Regions from separate parts of the Streptomyces sp. NPDC093598 genome, predicted to be linked through region 1. Evidence: riboswitches for the same ligand, from Rfam matches in the RefSeq annotation. Region 1 holds a riboswitch; each other region holds the start of a gene.

What was found. Region 1 has a riboswitch for cobalamin ahead of ACIRDU_RS10760 (energy-coupling factor ABC transporter permease). Riboswitches for the same ligand answer to the same signal wherever they lie in the genome.
Region 2: another riboswitch for cobalamin. It lies ahead of ACIRDU_RS00290 (cobalamin biosynthesis protein); the one in region 1 lies ahead of ACIRDU_RS10760 (energy-coupling factor ABC transporter permease).
Region 3: another riboswitch for cobalamin. It lies ahead of ACIRDU_RS24070 (ribonucleoside-diphosphate reductase subunit alpha); the one in region 1 lies ahead of ACIRDU_RS10760 (energy-coupling factor ABC transporter permease).

The regions. Positions count from the first base shown of each region.
Region 1 covers NZ_JBIWIV010000002.1:1,042,951-1,047,254, reverse strand. The annotation lists gene ACIRDU_RS10765 (serine/threonine-protein kinase) at 145-1,608, shown strand; cobalamin riboswitch at 1,738-1,923, shown strand; gene ACIRDU_RS10760 (energy-coupling factor ABC transporter permease) at 1,953-2,654, shown strand; gene ACIRDU_RS10755 (energy-coupling factor ABC transporter substrate-binding protein) at 2,651-3,019, shown strand; gene cbiQ (cobalt ECF transporter T component CbiQ) at 3,026-3,775, shown strand; gene ACIRDU_RS10745 (energy-coupling factor ABC transporter ATP-binding protein) at 3,772-4,304, shown strand, end outside.
Region 2 covers NZ_JBIWIV010000001.1:52,849-57,152, forward strand. The annotation lists gene ACIRDU_RS00275 (class II aldolase/adducin family protein) at 1-436, opposite strand, end outside; gene ACIRDU_RS00280 (anion permease) at 752-1,999, shown strand; gene ACIRDU_RS00285 (hypothetical protein) at 2,034-2,255, shown strand; cobalamin riboswitch at 2,373-2,532, shown strand; gene ACIRDU_RS00290 (cobalamin biosynthesis protein) at 2,632-3,585, shown strand; gene ACIRDU_RS00295 (cobyric acid synthase) at 3,587-4,304, shown strand, end outside.
Region 3 covers NZ_JBIWIV010000008.1:195,415-199,718, reverse strand. The annotation lists gene ACIRDU_RS24070 (ribonucleoside-diphosphate reductase subunit alpha) at 1-2,073, opposite strand, end outside; cobalamin riboswitch at 2,195-2,352, opposite strand; gene mctP (monocarboxylate uptake permease MctP) at 2,457-4,085, opposite strand; gene ACIRDU_RS24060 (DUF3311 domain-containing protein) at 4,082-4,304, opposite strand, start outside.

The DNA.
Region 1 (4,304 bases):
TTTCCGAGACCGCACCCTCCGAGGACACCGCTGTGGAGATCAGTGGTCATGCCGCGCCAGTATCCTGGGTCGGCTGCGGCACCCCCCACCAATCCCCGTGCAGAAGCGGGGAGTTCGGCCTGCGGCGACGACCTTCCCACACGCATGAGACGAGGACGAGTGCTGCTAGCGGGCCGCTACCGGCTGGATGTTGAGATCGGGCGCGGTGGAATGGGAGAGGTCTGGCGCGCGTACGACGAGACGCTCGCCAGAGCGGTGGCCGTCAAGCTGCTGCTGCCCCAGGACACCGACGCCACGGCAACGTCCCGGTTCCGTCTGGAGGCGCAGACCGCCGGGCGTCTCAACCACCCCAACGTGGTCGGTGTGCTGGACTTCGGCGAGTACGACAACCGGCTGTACCTGGTGATGGAGCTGGTCGAGGGCGACAGTCTCGCCGGAGTGCTGACCGGCTCCGGCGCGCTGCCCGCCGAGCGGGTGGCCCGGCTCGCCGCGCAGGCGTCCGCGGGGCTCGCCGCCGCGCACGCGCAGGGCATCGTGCACCGGGACGTCAAACCCGCCAACCTGCTGCTGGACGCCCACGGCACGCTCAAGATCGGCGACTTCGGCATCGCGCGGTTCCTCGACGACCCGGGCGCCGCGCTCACCGCCACCGGCCAGATCGTCGGCACCGGCCTCTACCTCGCGCCCGAGCGGGCCCTGGGCAAGCCCGCGGGGCCCGCCTCCGACATGTACTCCCTGGGCTGCGTGCTCTACCAGCTCCTCAGCGGCCGCCCGCCGTTCCAGGCCGACACCGCCGTCGCCCTCCTCCACCAGCATCTCGACTCCGCCCCCGTGCCGCCTCGCGAACTCGGTGTCTCCGGACTCCCGCCCGCGTTCGAGAACTACCTCCTCGGTCTGCTCGCCAAGCAGCCCGAGGACCGGCCCACCGCCCAGCAGGCCGCCGAGTGGTTCACCGGGGGTGCCTGGCGGGGCCTGCCCGAGCCGCTCCCGGAAGTCTCGCCGCCGCTGCGGCCGACGACCACGTCCGCGGCGACGTCCGCCGGGCCGGGCCCGTACGCCGCCGCCGGGGCCGGCAACCCGACCACGTACGCGCTGCCCGCGACCACGGGGCATCGCACCGCGGCCCGGGCGGCCCAGGCGGGGCGTTCGGGCCGCTCGCGCGGGCGCGGCAACCGGTCGAGACTGGCCGCGACGGCCGCCGCCGCGGCACTCTTCCTCGCGGCGATGCTCATCGGCATGCGCTGGTTCTCGCCCGACACGACCACGGAGGGCACGGAGCCCGACACGTCCCCGTCCGCGAGCAGCCCCGCCGCCACGCCGTCCACCGACTCCGCGTCGTCTTCGTCCTCCGATTCCGAGGCCGATCCCGGGACCGGCCCGGCGGCCGGCCCGGGGGCAGCCGACACGCCGACCACCGGCACCGTGGCCGATGTCACTCCGCCCACGCCGACCGCTTCCCCGACGCCTCCCGCTCCGGCGCCCGGCGCAACGCCTCCGACGCAGGAAGCGGGTGACGGCGGCCCGGGGCAGCCGAAGCCGCAGAAGCCGCGCCAGGCCGGGGAGGACGGGGAGAGTGACGCCGGCGCAGACGACGGGGGCGACGACTGACGCGGCCGTGACGTCGTACGGCGGGGCCCTGCCAGCAGCGCGTGGATCAGCCGAGGGATGCGCCGGTGTGCGAGTGGGCGCCCCCTCGCGCGCCCCCTGGGGTGGCTTGTCATCGCCCTTACCCCGGCCTTATTGTCACCAGGCCTTGGTGAACGGGAAATCCGGTGTGATGCCGGTGCGGCCCTCGCCACTGTGAATCGGGAAGTCCGGCTCCGGCCCTCACGGGCAGCCACTGGGTCCTTGCGACCCGGGAAGGCGGAGTCCGGGCGGTGGTACCCGTCAGCCAGGAGACCGGCCAAGGCGCGTCAACCATCCACGAGGTGCTGGAGAGGGTCTGCTGAGCCATGCACATAGCCGAGGGTTTCCTTCCTCCGGCGCACGCGGTCGCCTGGGGCGTCGCGTCGGCGCCGTTCGTCGTCCACGGGGTCCGGTCGCTCACCCGTGAAGTGCGCGAGCACCCCGAGAGCACCCTGCTCCTCGGTGCGTCCGGCGCCTTCACCTTCGTCCTGTCCGCCCTGAAACTGCCGTCCGTCACGGGCAGTTGCTCGCACCCCACCGGCACGGGCCTCGGAGCCATCCTGTTCCGGCCGCCCATCATGGCGGTGCTGGGCACCATCACCCTGCTCTTCCAGGCGCTGCTGCTCGCGCACGGCGGCCTGACCACGCTCGGCGCCAACGTCTTCTCGATGGCGATCGTCGGCCCCTGGGCCGGATACGCCGTCTATAAAATGCTGCGGCGCTCCAACGCGCCACTGATGGTCACGGTGTTCTGCGGCGCGTTCGTCGCCGACCTGTCCACCTACTGCGTCACCAGCGTGCAGCTGGCGTTCGCGTTCCCCGACCCGGGCAGCGGATTCCTGGGCGCGCTCGGCAAGTTCGGCTCCATCTTCGCCGTCACCCAGATCCCGCTCGCGGTGAGCGAGGGCCTGCTGACCGTGCTCGTGATGCGGCTGCTGGTGCAGTCCAGCAAGGGCGAACTGACCCGGCTGGGCGTGCTCCTCGCCAAGAAGCAGGCACGGACCGAGACCGAGGCGGTGGCCCGATGAGCCGGAACACGAAGATCAACCTGCTGCTGCTGTTCGCCGTGGCCGCGCTCGCCGTGCTGCCCTTGGCGCTCGGCCTCGGCGACCACAAGAAGGAGCCGTTCACGGGCGCCGACGCCGAGGCCGAGACGGCGATCACGGAGCTGAAGCCGGACTACGAGCCGTGGTTCTCTCCGCTGTACGAGCCGCCGTCCGGCGAGATCGAGTCGGCGCTGTTCGCCCTCCAGGCGGCCCTCGGCGCCGGCGTCCTCGCCTACTACTTCGGCCTGCGCCGGGGACGCCGGCAGGGCGAGCAGCGGACGCTGGAGCGGGAGGCCGGCAGCGCGCTCGCGGACGCCGCCGGGAAGTCCACCGCGGAACGGGACTGAGCCCGGGTGCTGCCGATCGACGCGGCGGCGCACAGCAGTCGCTGGCGCCGCCGCCATCCCGTGGACAAGGCCGTGCTCGGGCTCGGCCTCACGGTGCTCGCGATCTCCCTGCCGCCCTGGCCGGGTGCGGCCCTGGTGCTCCTGACCGCCCTGGTGGTGCTGTTGGGGCCGGCCGGTGTGCCCGGGCGGCGGCTGTGGCGGGCCTACCGGGTGCCGCTGGGCTTCTGCGTGACCGGCGCCGTCACCCTGCTCGTCCAGGTGGGCGGTCCGGGCGGCTTCGTCTCCCTCGCCGCCGACGGGCCGGTCCGGGCCGGGGAGTTGCTGCTGCGCACCTCGGCGGCCTCCCTGGGCGTGCTGCTGTTCGCCTTCACCACACCCATGTCGGACCTGCTGCCGCGCCTGGTCCGGGCCGGGATTCCCACGCCGGTCGTCGACGTCGCGCTGGTGACGTACCGGATGAGCTTCCTGCTGCTGGACGCCGTGCGCCGCATCCGGGAGGCCCAGGCGGCCCGGCTCGGGCACACCAGCCGGGCCGCGGAGTGGCGTTCCCTGGCCGGGCTCGGCGCCACCGCGTTCGTCCGGGCCTTCGACCGGGCCACCCGTCTCCAGGCCGGGCTCGCCGGGCGCGGCTACGACGGCACGCTGCGCGTCCTGGTGCCCGAGGCCCGGGTCTCCGTCCGCTTCACGGCGGCCAGTTGCGCGCTGCTCGCGGTGCTGGCCGTCCTCACCTTCGTACTGGAAAGGCCGCTGACATGAGCGAGCCCGCCCTCGTCGCCCTGCGGGGCGTGTCCTTCGGCTACGAGGACGGTCCGGCCGTGCTCAGCGGCCTCGACTTCGAGATCCGCGAGGGGCGCGCGCTCGCGCTGCTCGGCCGCAACGGCAGCGGCAAGACCACGCTGATGCGGCTGCTCTCCGGCGGCCTGCGGCCCCACGAGGGCCGGCTGACGGTCGAGGGACAGCCGGTGTCGTACGACCGCAAGGGCCTGACCCGGCTGCGGACGACCGTGCAGCTGGTGGTGCAGGACCCGGACGACCAGCTGTTCGCGGCGTCCGTCGAGCAGGACGTGTCGTTCGGGCCGCTGAACCTCGGCCTGGACGACACCGAGGTGCGGGCGCGGGTGGCGGAGGCGCTCGCCGCGCTGGACATCACGGGCCTGGCCGACCGGCCCACCCATCTGCTCTCCTACGGGCAGCGCAAACGGACCGCCATCGCCGGGGCGGTCGCCATGCGGCCGCGCGTCCTCGTCCTCGACGAGCCGACCGCCGGACTCGACCCCGACGGCCA
Region 2 (4,304 bases), on a different contig from region 1:
CCGCGGCCATGTAGTGGATCAGCGGGAGCTCGCTCACGAGCGTCGAGACGGCCGTCGCGTGCACGGCGTGGGTGTGGACGACGGCCAGGGCGCCGGTCGTGCGGTAGACGGCGAGATGCATGGGCAGCTCGCTGGTCGGGACGAGCGTGCCGAGGACCTGCCGGCCGTCGAGGTCCACCCCGGTCACGTCGTGCGGCGCCAGCCGGTCGTAGGGCACACCCGACGGCGTGACCAGCACCGTGTCGCCGACGCGCACCGACACGTTGCCGGACGTGCCGACGACGAGTCCGTCCGAGACCGTCCGGCGGGCCGTCACGACGAGGTCCTCCCAGGCGCGGGCCTCCTCGGGGCGCACGCGGCGCCGCGGCTCCCCCACGCCCGGTTCACCCTCCCGTACGTCCCCCGCGCCCCGCTCGTCGCCTCGCTGCTCAGCCATGCCGCGATCCTGCCAGGCAAGGGCTCGAGGCACCGCCGGGCGGGGCACTTCAGGCCGGAAACCGACCGGCCGTATGGCGTTTGTCGACACAAAGGCCGCATCCAGCCGGGTGACAAAAATCTCTTCGACGGGTCATTCGATGAGCTGAATCCCCGCGCGGGGCGCCTGGCCACCGGGGCGCCGGCGGGCCACCGTTCAGGGGCGGAGTCATGACCCCTCGTTGCGGTCACCCCTGCGCCCCTCCCAGTTCATCTTCCGTTCACTCAGGTTGCCTACGTTCGTCCAGCCAATGACCTCGAACGATTGCCTGGGTAAATGGAAAGCTTCTCGCTGATCCTCGCGATTGTGGTGGTAACCGCACTCGCGTTCGATTTCACGAACGGTTTCCACGACACCGCGAACGCCATGGCCACCACCATTTCCACGGGCGCCATGAGGCCCAAGGTTGCGGTGGCCATGTCCGCGGTCCTCAACCTGGTCGGCGCCTTCCTGTCCGTCGAAGTCGCCAACACGATCTCCAAGGGCCTCGTCGACGAGGCCGGCATCCGGCCCGAGGTCATCTTCGCCGCCCTGGTCGGCGCGATCCTCTGGAACCTGCTGACCTGGCTGGTCGGCCTGCCGTCCAGCTCCTCGCACGCCCTCATGGGCGGTCTCATCGGCGCCACGATCGCCTCGGCGGGCGTCGGCGCGGTGCACGGCGACGTGCTGGTCACCAAGGTGCTGATCCCGGCGATCGCCGCCCCGCTGGTCGCGGGCATCGCGGCGCTGCTCGCCACCCGGCTGACGTACTCCCTCGGCAGGAAGGCCGACGGAGAGGCGTCCAAGAAGGGCTACCGGGCCGGCCAGATCGCCTCCGCCGGCCTGGTCTCCCTGGCCCACGGCACCAACGACGCCCAGAAGACGATGGGCGTCATCACCCTCGCCCTGGTCGCCGGCGGCGCCGTCGCGCCCGACTCCGACCCGCCCATGTGGGTCATCCTGTCGGCGGGTCTCGCCATCGCGCTCGGCACGTACCTGGGTGGCTGGCGCATCATCCGCACCATGGGCAAGGGACTGACCGACCTCCAGCCGCAGCAGGGCTTCGCCGCCCAGACCTCCGCGGCCACGGTCATCCTTGCCTCCTCGCACCTCGGCTTCTCCCTCTCCACGACGCACTCCGTGTCCGGCTCGGTGATGGGCGCGGGGCTCGGCCGCAAGGGCGGCGTGGTGCGCTGGTCCACCGCGACGCGGATGTTCGTCGCGTGGGGCCTGACGCTGCCGGCGGCCGCTCTGGTGGGCGCGCTCGCCGAGTACGTCACCGGCTTCGGCGACTGGGGCACGGCCGTGGTGGCCGTCTTCCTCATCGCCTCCAGCGCGGCGATCTGGAAGCTCTCGCGGCGAGAGATCGTCGACCACACCAACGTCAACGACACCGACGACGCGGAGCCCGCGGGCGTGGTGACCACGGCGATGGCCGCGGTGACGCCGCCGCCGGTGGGTGGCACGGCGTCGGAGGAGCCGGTTCCCGCGTTCCCGGCGCAGGCCACCGCCGAACGGACGCCGACCACGACCACCTCGGTCTGACCCCGCCCACCGGTTACAAGGAAGAGTCTCCGATATGAAGATCGACTGGGCGGCCCTCGGCTCCGTCTTCGGCGTCAGCCTCGTGGTCACCGTGGCCCTCGTCGGCCTGTTCACCCTCGGCATCACCGGCCTGTCGCGCCGCGAGCGTGCGGTGGCTCAGGGCGGGTCCGCCGGGCTCGCGGTCACGGGAGCGTACGCGTGTTTCGCGGCGTGTGCGGCGGCTGTGGGCTACGGGATCTATCTGATCGTGGCCTGAGGGCCTGACTGCACGTCGTGTCGGCCGGGCGGCGCGGGACTTCTTCTCCCGCGCCGCCCGGCCGTCGTGTGTGCACAGGGAGCGGTGTGGGGTTCTCCACACTCTCCCCTCGCAGGTCAACGGCAAGTTGACGGCGGTTCCCGGCCGTGGTGGACTGCCGGGGCCAGTACGGCGGCAGGAGAGGAAGCCGGTGCAAGTCCGGCGCGGTCCCGCCACTGTCACCGGGGTAGCAAATCCCCGGGAGCCAGGAACTCTCACCGCCGGTCTCGTCGAACCAGGGCGTGGACACCCTGAGTGAGGACACACATCGCCATGCGCGGCTGCCGATCGAGGTTCAACTCCCCACCCCTGCCCGCCCTCCTGGCCGGCTGAGCCCATGGGTGCCGGTCGCGTCTTCGCGTACGGCGCCGCCGCCGGTCTGATCGGTGACCTGCTGCTCGGTGATCCTCGCCGGGGGCATCCGGTCGCCGCGTTCGGACGGGCCGCGGGTGCCGTGGAACGGGTGTTGTGGCGGGACCACCGCGGGTGGGGCGCGCTGCACACCGCCGTGTGCGCCGGAGGGGCCGTCGCCCTCGGGTCCGTCGCCGCGCGTGCCGTGCGGACGTCCGGCGTCGCCTCCGTCGCACTGACCGGCGCCGCCACCTGGGCGGTCGTCGGGGGGACTTCGCTCGCCCGGGAGGCGCAGGCCATCGGGCGTGCCCTGGAGGCCGGGGACGTCGAGGCGGCCCGGGCCCGGCTGCCGCATCTGTGCGGGCGGGACCCGCAGGCCCTCGACGCCGACGGGATCGCCCGGGCCGTGGTCGAGTCCGTCGCCGAGAACACCTCCGACGCGGTGGTGGGGGCGCTGGTGTGGGGGGCCGTCGGCGGGGTGCCGGGGCTGCTCGGGTTCCGGGCCGTCAACACCCTGGACGCCATGGTCGGGCACACGTCGGCCCGGTACCTCCGGTACGGGTGGGCCTCCGCGCGGCTGGACGACCTCGCGGGGTGGCCGGGAGCGCGGCTGACCGCGGTCCTCGCGGCCCTGGCCGGGCCGGATCCGCGGGGGGCCGTGCGGGCCTGGCGGGCCGATGCGGCGAAGCATCCGAGTCCCAACGCCGGGCCCGTGGAGGCCTCGTTCGCGGGGGCGCTCGGGGTGCGGCTGGGCGGGACGCTCTCGTACGGCGGGCGGGTGGAGCACCGGCCCGTGCTGAACACGCAAGGGCGTGCCGTCGGCACGCGCGACGTCGAACGGGCCGTGCGGCTGTCGCGGCGCGTCACCTGGCTCTCGCTCGGGGTGTGCGCCGGTGCGCGGTTGCTGCGGAGTGCGCGGTCGTTGAAGAGGGGGAAATGACATGAGCGGTGGTCTTCTCGTCGCCGGTACCACCTCCGACGCCGGCAAGAGCGTCGTGACCGCCGGGATCTGCCGGTGGCTGGTGCGGCAGGGCGTCAAGGTCGCGCCCTTCAAGGCGCAGAACATGTCCCTGAACTCCTTCGTGACCAAGGAGGGGGCCGAGATCGGGCGGGCGCAGGCCATGCAGGCGCAGGCCTGCCGGGTCGAGCCGACCGCGCTGATGAACCCCGTACTGCTCAAGCCCGGTGGCGAGCAGAGCAGTCAGGTCGTGCTGCTCGGCAAACCGGTCGGGGAGCTGAGTGCGCGCGGCTACCACGGCGGGCGGCAGCAGCAGTTGCTCGGGACGGTGCTGGACTGTCTGGAGCAGTTGCGGGGCACGTATGACGCGGTGATCTGCGAGGGGGCCGGTTCTCCCGCCGAGATCAATCTGCGGCGGACGGACATCGTGAACATGGGGATCGCCCGGAACGCCGGGCTGCCCGTGCTCGTCGTCGGCGACATCGACCGGGGCGGTGTGTTCGCCTCGTTCTTCGGGACGGTGGCGCTGCTGTCCCCCGAGGACCAGCGTTGCGTCGCCGGGTTCCTCGTCAACAAGTTCCGCGGGGACGTCTCCCTGCTGGAGCCGGGCCTGGACATGCTGCGCGACCTCACCGGGCGGCGTACGTACGGTGTGCTGCCGTTCCGGCACGGTCTCGGGATCGACGAGGAGGACGGTCTGC
Region 3 (4,304 bases), on a different contig from region 1:
GCGGTACAGGGCGCGGACGTCCTCGGGGATCCAGGCGAAGTCCTGCACCGAGCCGTTGGCCTCGCGCAGGGCCTCCCGGCTGCGGGCGTCCCACACGCCGAGCCGCTTCAGCTCGTCCACCAGGTAGGAGTTGACCTGGAGGAACTCGCCCGACAGCGTCTCGCGCTTGAACAGGTTGGACACCTGCGGCTCGATGCACTCGTACACGCCCGCGATGGAGGCGATGGTGGCCGTGGGGGCGATGGCGAGGAGCAGCGAGTTGCGCATGCCGGTGGTGGCGATGCGCTCGCGCAGGGCCGCCCAGCGCTCCGGCCAGGCCGGCTCCACGCCGTAGTGGTCGGGGTGCAGCACGCCCCTGGCCGTCCGGGTCTTCTCCCAGGCCGGCAGCGGTCCGTTGCGCTCGGCGAGGTCGGCGGAGGCCTCGTACGCGGCGAGCATGATCCGCTCGGCGATGCGGGTGGAGAGGGCCTTGGCCTCGGGCGAGTCGAAGGGCAGGCGCAGCTGGAAGAAGACGTCCTGGAGGCCCATGGCGCCGAGGCCGACCGGGCGCCAGCGGGCGTTGGAGCGGCCCGCCTGCTCGGTCGGGTAGAAGTTGATGTCCACGACCCGGTCGAGGAACGTCACGGCCGTACGGACGGTTTCGTCCAGTCGCTCCCAGTCGAGGTCCCCGGTCGATGTGTCGACAAAGGAACCCAGGTTGACCGAGCCCAGGTTGCAGACCGCCGTCTCCCCGTCGCTGGTGACCTCCAGGATCTCCGTGCAGAGGTTGGAGGAGTGGACGACGTGACCGGGCTCGGCCGTCTGGTTGGCGGTGCGGTTGGCGGCGTCCTTGAAGGTCATCCAGCCGTTGCCGGTCTGCGCGAGGGTGCGCATCATGCGGCCGTACAGCTCGCGGGCGGGCAGGGTCTTCTTCGCGAGGCCCTTCGCCTCGGCCGCCCGGTACGCGGTGTCGAACTCCTCGCCCCACAGGTCGACGAGTTCGGGCACGTCCGCGGGGGAGAACAGCGACCACTGCGCGTCGGCGTTCACCCGCCGCATGAACTCGTCCGGCACCCAGTGCGCCAGGTTCAGGTTGTGCGTACGCCGGGCGTCCTCGCCGGTGTTGTCGCGCAGCTCCAGGAACTCCTCGATGTCGGAGTGCCAGGTCTCCAGGTAGACCGCGGCGGCGCCCTTGCGGCGGCCGCCCTGGTTCACGGCCGCGACCGAGGCGTCGAGGGTCTTCAGGAACGGGACGATGCCGTTGGAGTGGCCGTTGGTGCCGCGGATCAGGGAACCGCGGGCGCGGATGCGGGAGTACGCGAGTCCGATGCCACCGGCGTGCTTCGACAGCCGGGCCACCTGGTGGTAGCGGTCGTAGATGGAGTCCAGCTCGTCCTTGGGGGAGTCGAGGAGGTAGCAGGACGACATCTGCGGATGCCGGGTGCCCGAGTTGAAGAGGGTGGGGGAGGAGGGGAGGTAGTCGAGGCGGCTCATGAGCCCGTAGAGCGCGGCGACTTCGTCGACGGAGCGGCGGGTGTCGTCCTCGGCGAGACCGGCGGCGACGCGCAGCATGAAGTGCTGGGGCGTCTCGACGACCTTGCGGGTGATCGGGTGCCGGAGCAGGTAGCGGCTGTGCAGTGTGCGCAGGCCGAAGTAGCCGAAGCGGTCGTCGGCGCCGGGGTCGATCAGGGCGTCGAGCCGGGCGGCGTGGAGCCGCACGAACTCGGCGGTGCGGTCGGCGATGAGGCCCTCCCGGTGGCCGACCGCGACGGACTCGGTGAAGGACGTGACGCCCTGTGAGGCGGCCTCTTCGCGGATGGAGATGGTCAGCAGCCGGGCGGCCAGCCGGGAGTAGGCGGGGTCCTCGGAGATCAGACCGGCCGCGGCCTCCGTCGCCAGCTCCCGCAACTCCGCTGTGATCACCGTCTCGGTCCCCTGCGCGGACCGGCCGCGCAGTGCGGCGGCGGCGACCCGGCCGGCCTCGGTGTCGGGGAGGTCGGCGGTCAGCTCGGTCAGGGTCCGCAGCAACGCGGCACCGGGAGCGTCAGGCTCTTCTTCGGCGGCTGAGACCGGTTCGGCTGGCGCGATGGTCACGTGGGGCTCTCCCTCGCTCGGCACGGGGCCTCGTCGAGGGCAGGGGGCAGCACACGAGCGCACGCGGCGTCGCGTCCACCGGCCCATTCCACGAGGCCCGGACGTCAGGCACACCGGCCGGGTGGCCGGGTGCGCTGTCGGCAGGTCCTCGGACTGACGCCCATGCGTATATATGGGCATGGGTACACCGTTGCGGGACAGTTCCGGATTCGCACCGGATTCCCCTGCGGCGACAGCGAGCATGAGCATACATCTTGTGCCGGGTTCCGGTGACACCCCCAGATGTTGTGTCGCACGCGACAGCGGGCCACCGTGAGGGACTCTCACGGTGGCCCGCTGCGGGTTGTCTGTGGTTGATCGCGCAGTTCCCCGCGCCTCTGAAGTCAGTGAGCGGAACCGGCAGTGGCAGGGGGGAGTTCGACCTGGACTCCCGGGTCGCCCGCGTCCGCCGTGTAGTCCTCCGGCTTGGTCTCGTCGATGCCGTCGGGGGCCTTCAGGGCCCTCAGGACGAAGGTCAGGACCACCGTCACCACCACGTTCAGGACGAACGCCGTGAGGCCGATGTAGCCGATCTCCCCGATGCCCGGGATCTCCTTCGCGGAGCCGCCGAAGTGCTTCTGGGTCGGGGAGGCGACGCCGTACGCGGCGACCGTGCCGTAGATCATGCCGACCGCCCAGCCCGCGAGCAGGGCCCAGCGGTGGAACCAGCGGGTGAACAGGCCGCCGACCAGGGCCGGGAACGTCTGGAGGATCCAGATGCCGCCCAGGAGCTGGAAGTTGATGGCGACCGTCTTGTCCATGGTGAGGACGAAGGCCAGGGCGCCCACCTTCACCAGCAGGGAGACCAGCTTGGAGACCTTGGTCTCCTGCGCCGGTGTGGCGTCCGGCTTGATGAAGTCCTTGTAGATGTTGCGGGTGAAGAGGTTCGCGGCCGCGATGGACATGATGGCCGCGGGCACCAGCGCGCCGATGCCGATCGCCGCGAACGCCACACCCGCGAACCAGTCCGGGAACATCGTCTCGAACAGCTGCGGGATCGCCAGCTGCCCGTTCTGCACCTTGATGCCGGCCGCGATCGCCATGAACCCGAGCAGCGCGAGCAGCCCCAGCATCAGGGAGTACAGCGGCAGGATCGTGGTGTTGCGGCGGATCACCTCACGGCTCTTCGAGGACAGCGTCGCGGTGATCGAGTGCGGGTACATGAAGAGGGCCAGGGCGGAGCCCAGCGCCAGGGTGGCGTACGTCCACTGGCCGGCCTCGGCCGGAACCAGCGCACCGCGCGGCGCGCCCGTGGCCGGGTTGGTCTGGCTGTACGCCTCGCCGGCCTTGGCGAAGATGTCGTCGAAGCCGCCCAGCTTGATCGGGATGTAGATGATCGCCACCGCGATGACGATGTAGATCAGCGTGTCCTTCACGAACGCGATGAGGGCGGGGGCCCGCAGACCCGACGAGTACGTGTACGCCGCCAGCACGCCGAACGCGATCAGCAGCGGCAGGTCCTTGATGAACCAGTTGGTGTTCTCGCCGCCGCCGACGCCCATCACGTCCAGCACGGCCTGGATGCCGACCAGTTGGAGCGCGATGTACGGCATCGTCGCCAGGATGCCGGTCACCGCCACCGCGAGCGACAGGCCCTTCGAGCCGAAGCGGCCGCGCACGAAGTCGGACGTCGTGACGTACCCGTGCTTGTGGGACACCGACCACAGGCGGGGGAGGAAGGTGAAGATCAGCGGGTACACCAGGATCGTGTACGGCACGGCGAAGAAGCCGGCCGCCCCCGCCGCGTAGATGGCCGCCGGGACGGCGACGAAGGTGTACGCCGTGTACAGGTCGCCGCCGAGCAGGAACCAGGTGACCCAGGTGCCGAACGAGCGGCCGCCCAGGCCCCATTCGTCGAGGCTGTGCTCGTTCTCGGCCTTGCGCCAGCGCGCGGCGAGGAAGCCCATGACCGTCACGGCCAGGAAGAAGAAGATGAAAACGGCGAGTGCGACGCCGTTCACGCCGTCCTTCACTGCGACGCACCGCCCTTCGCGGCCGAGCGGGCGCGCTGGTCACGCTGCCACAGCTTGTAGGCGATCATCGTCAGGACGGTGGAGATGAGCACCCACGCCATCTGGTACCAGTAGAAGAACGGGATCCCGATGAAGGCCGGGTCGGCCTTGGCGTACGAGCCGACCCACAGCATGGCCACGAACGGCGCTATGAGGCAGACCGCGATGACGACGCGCATG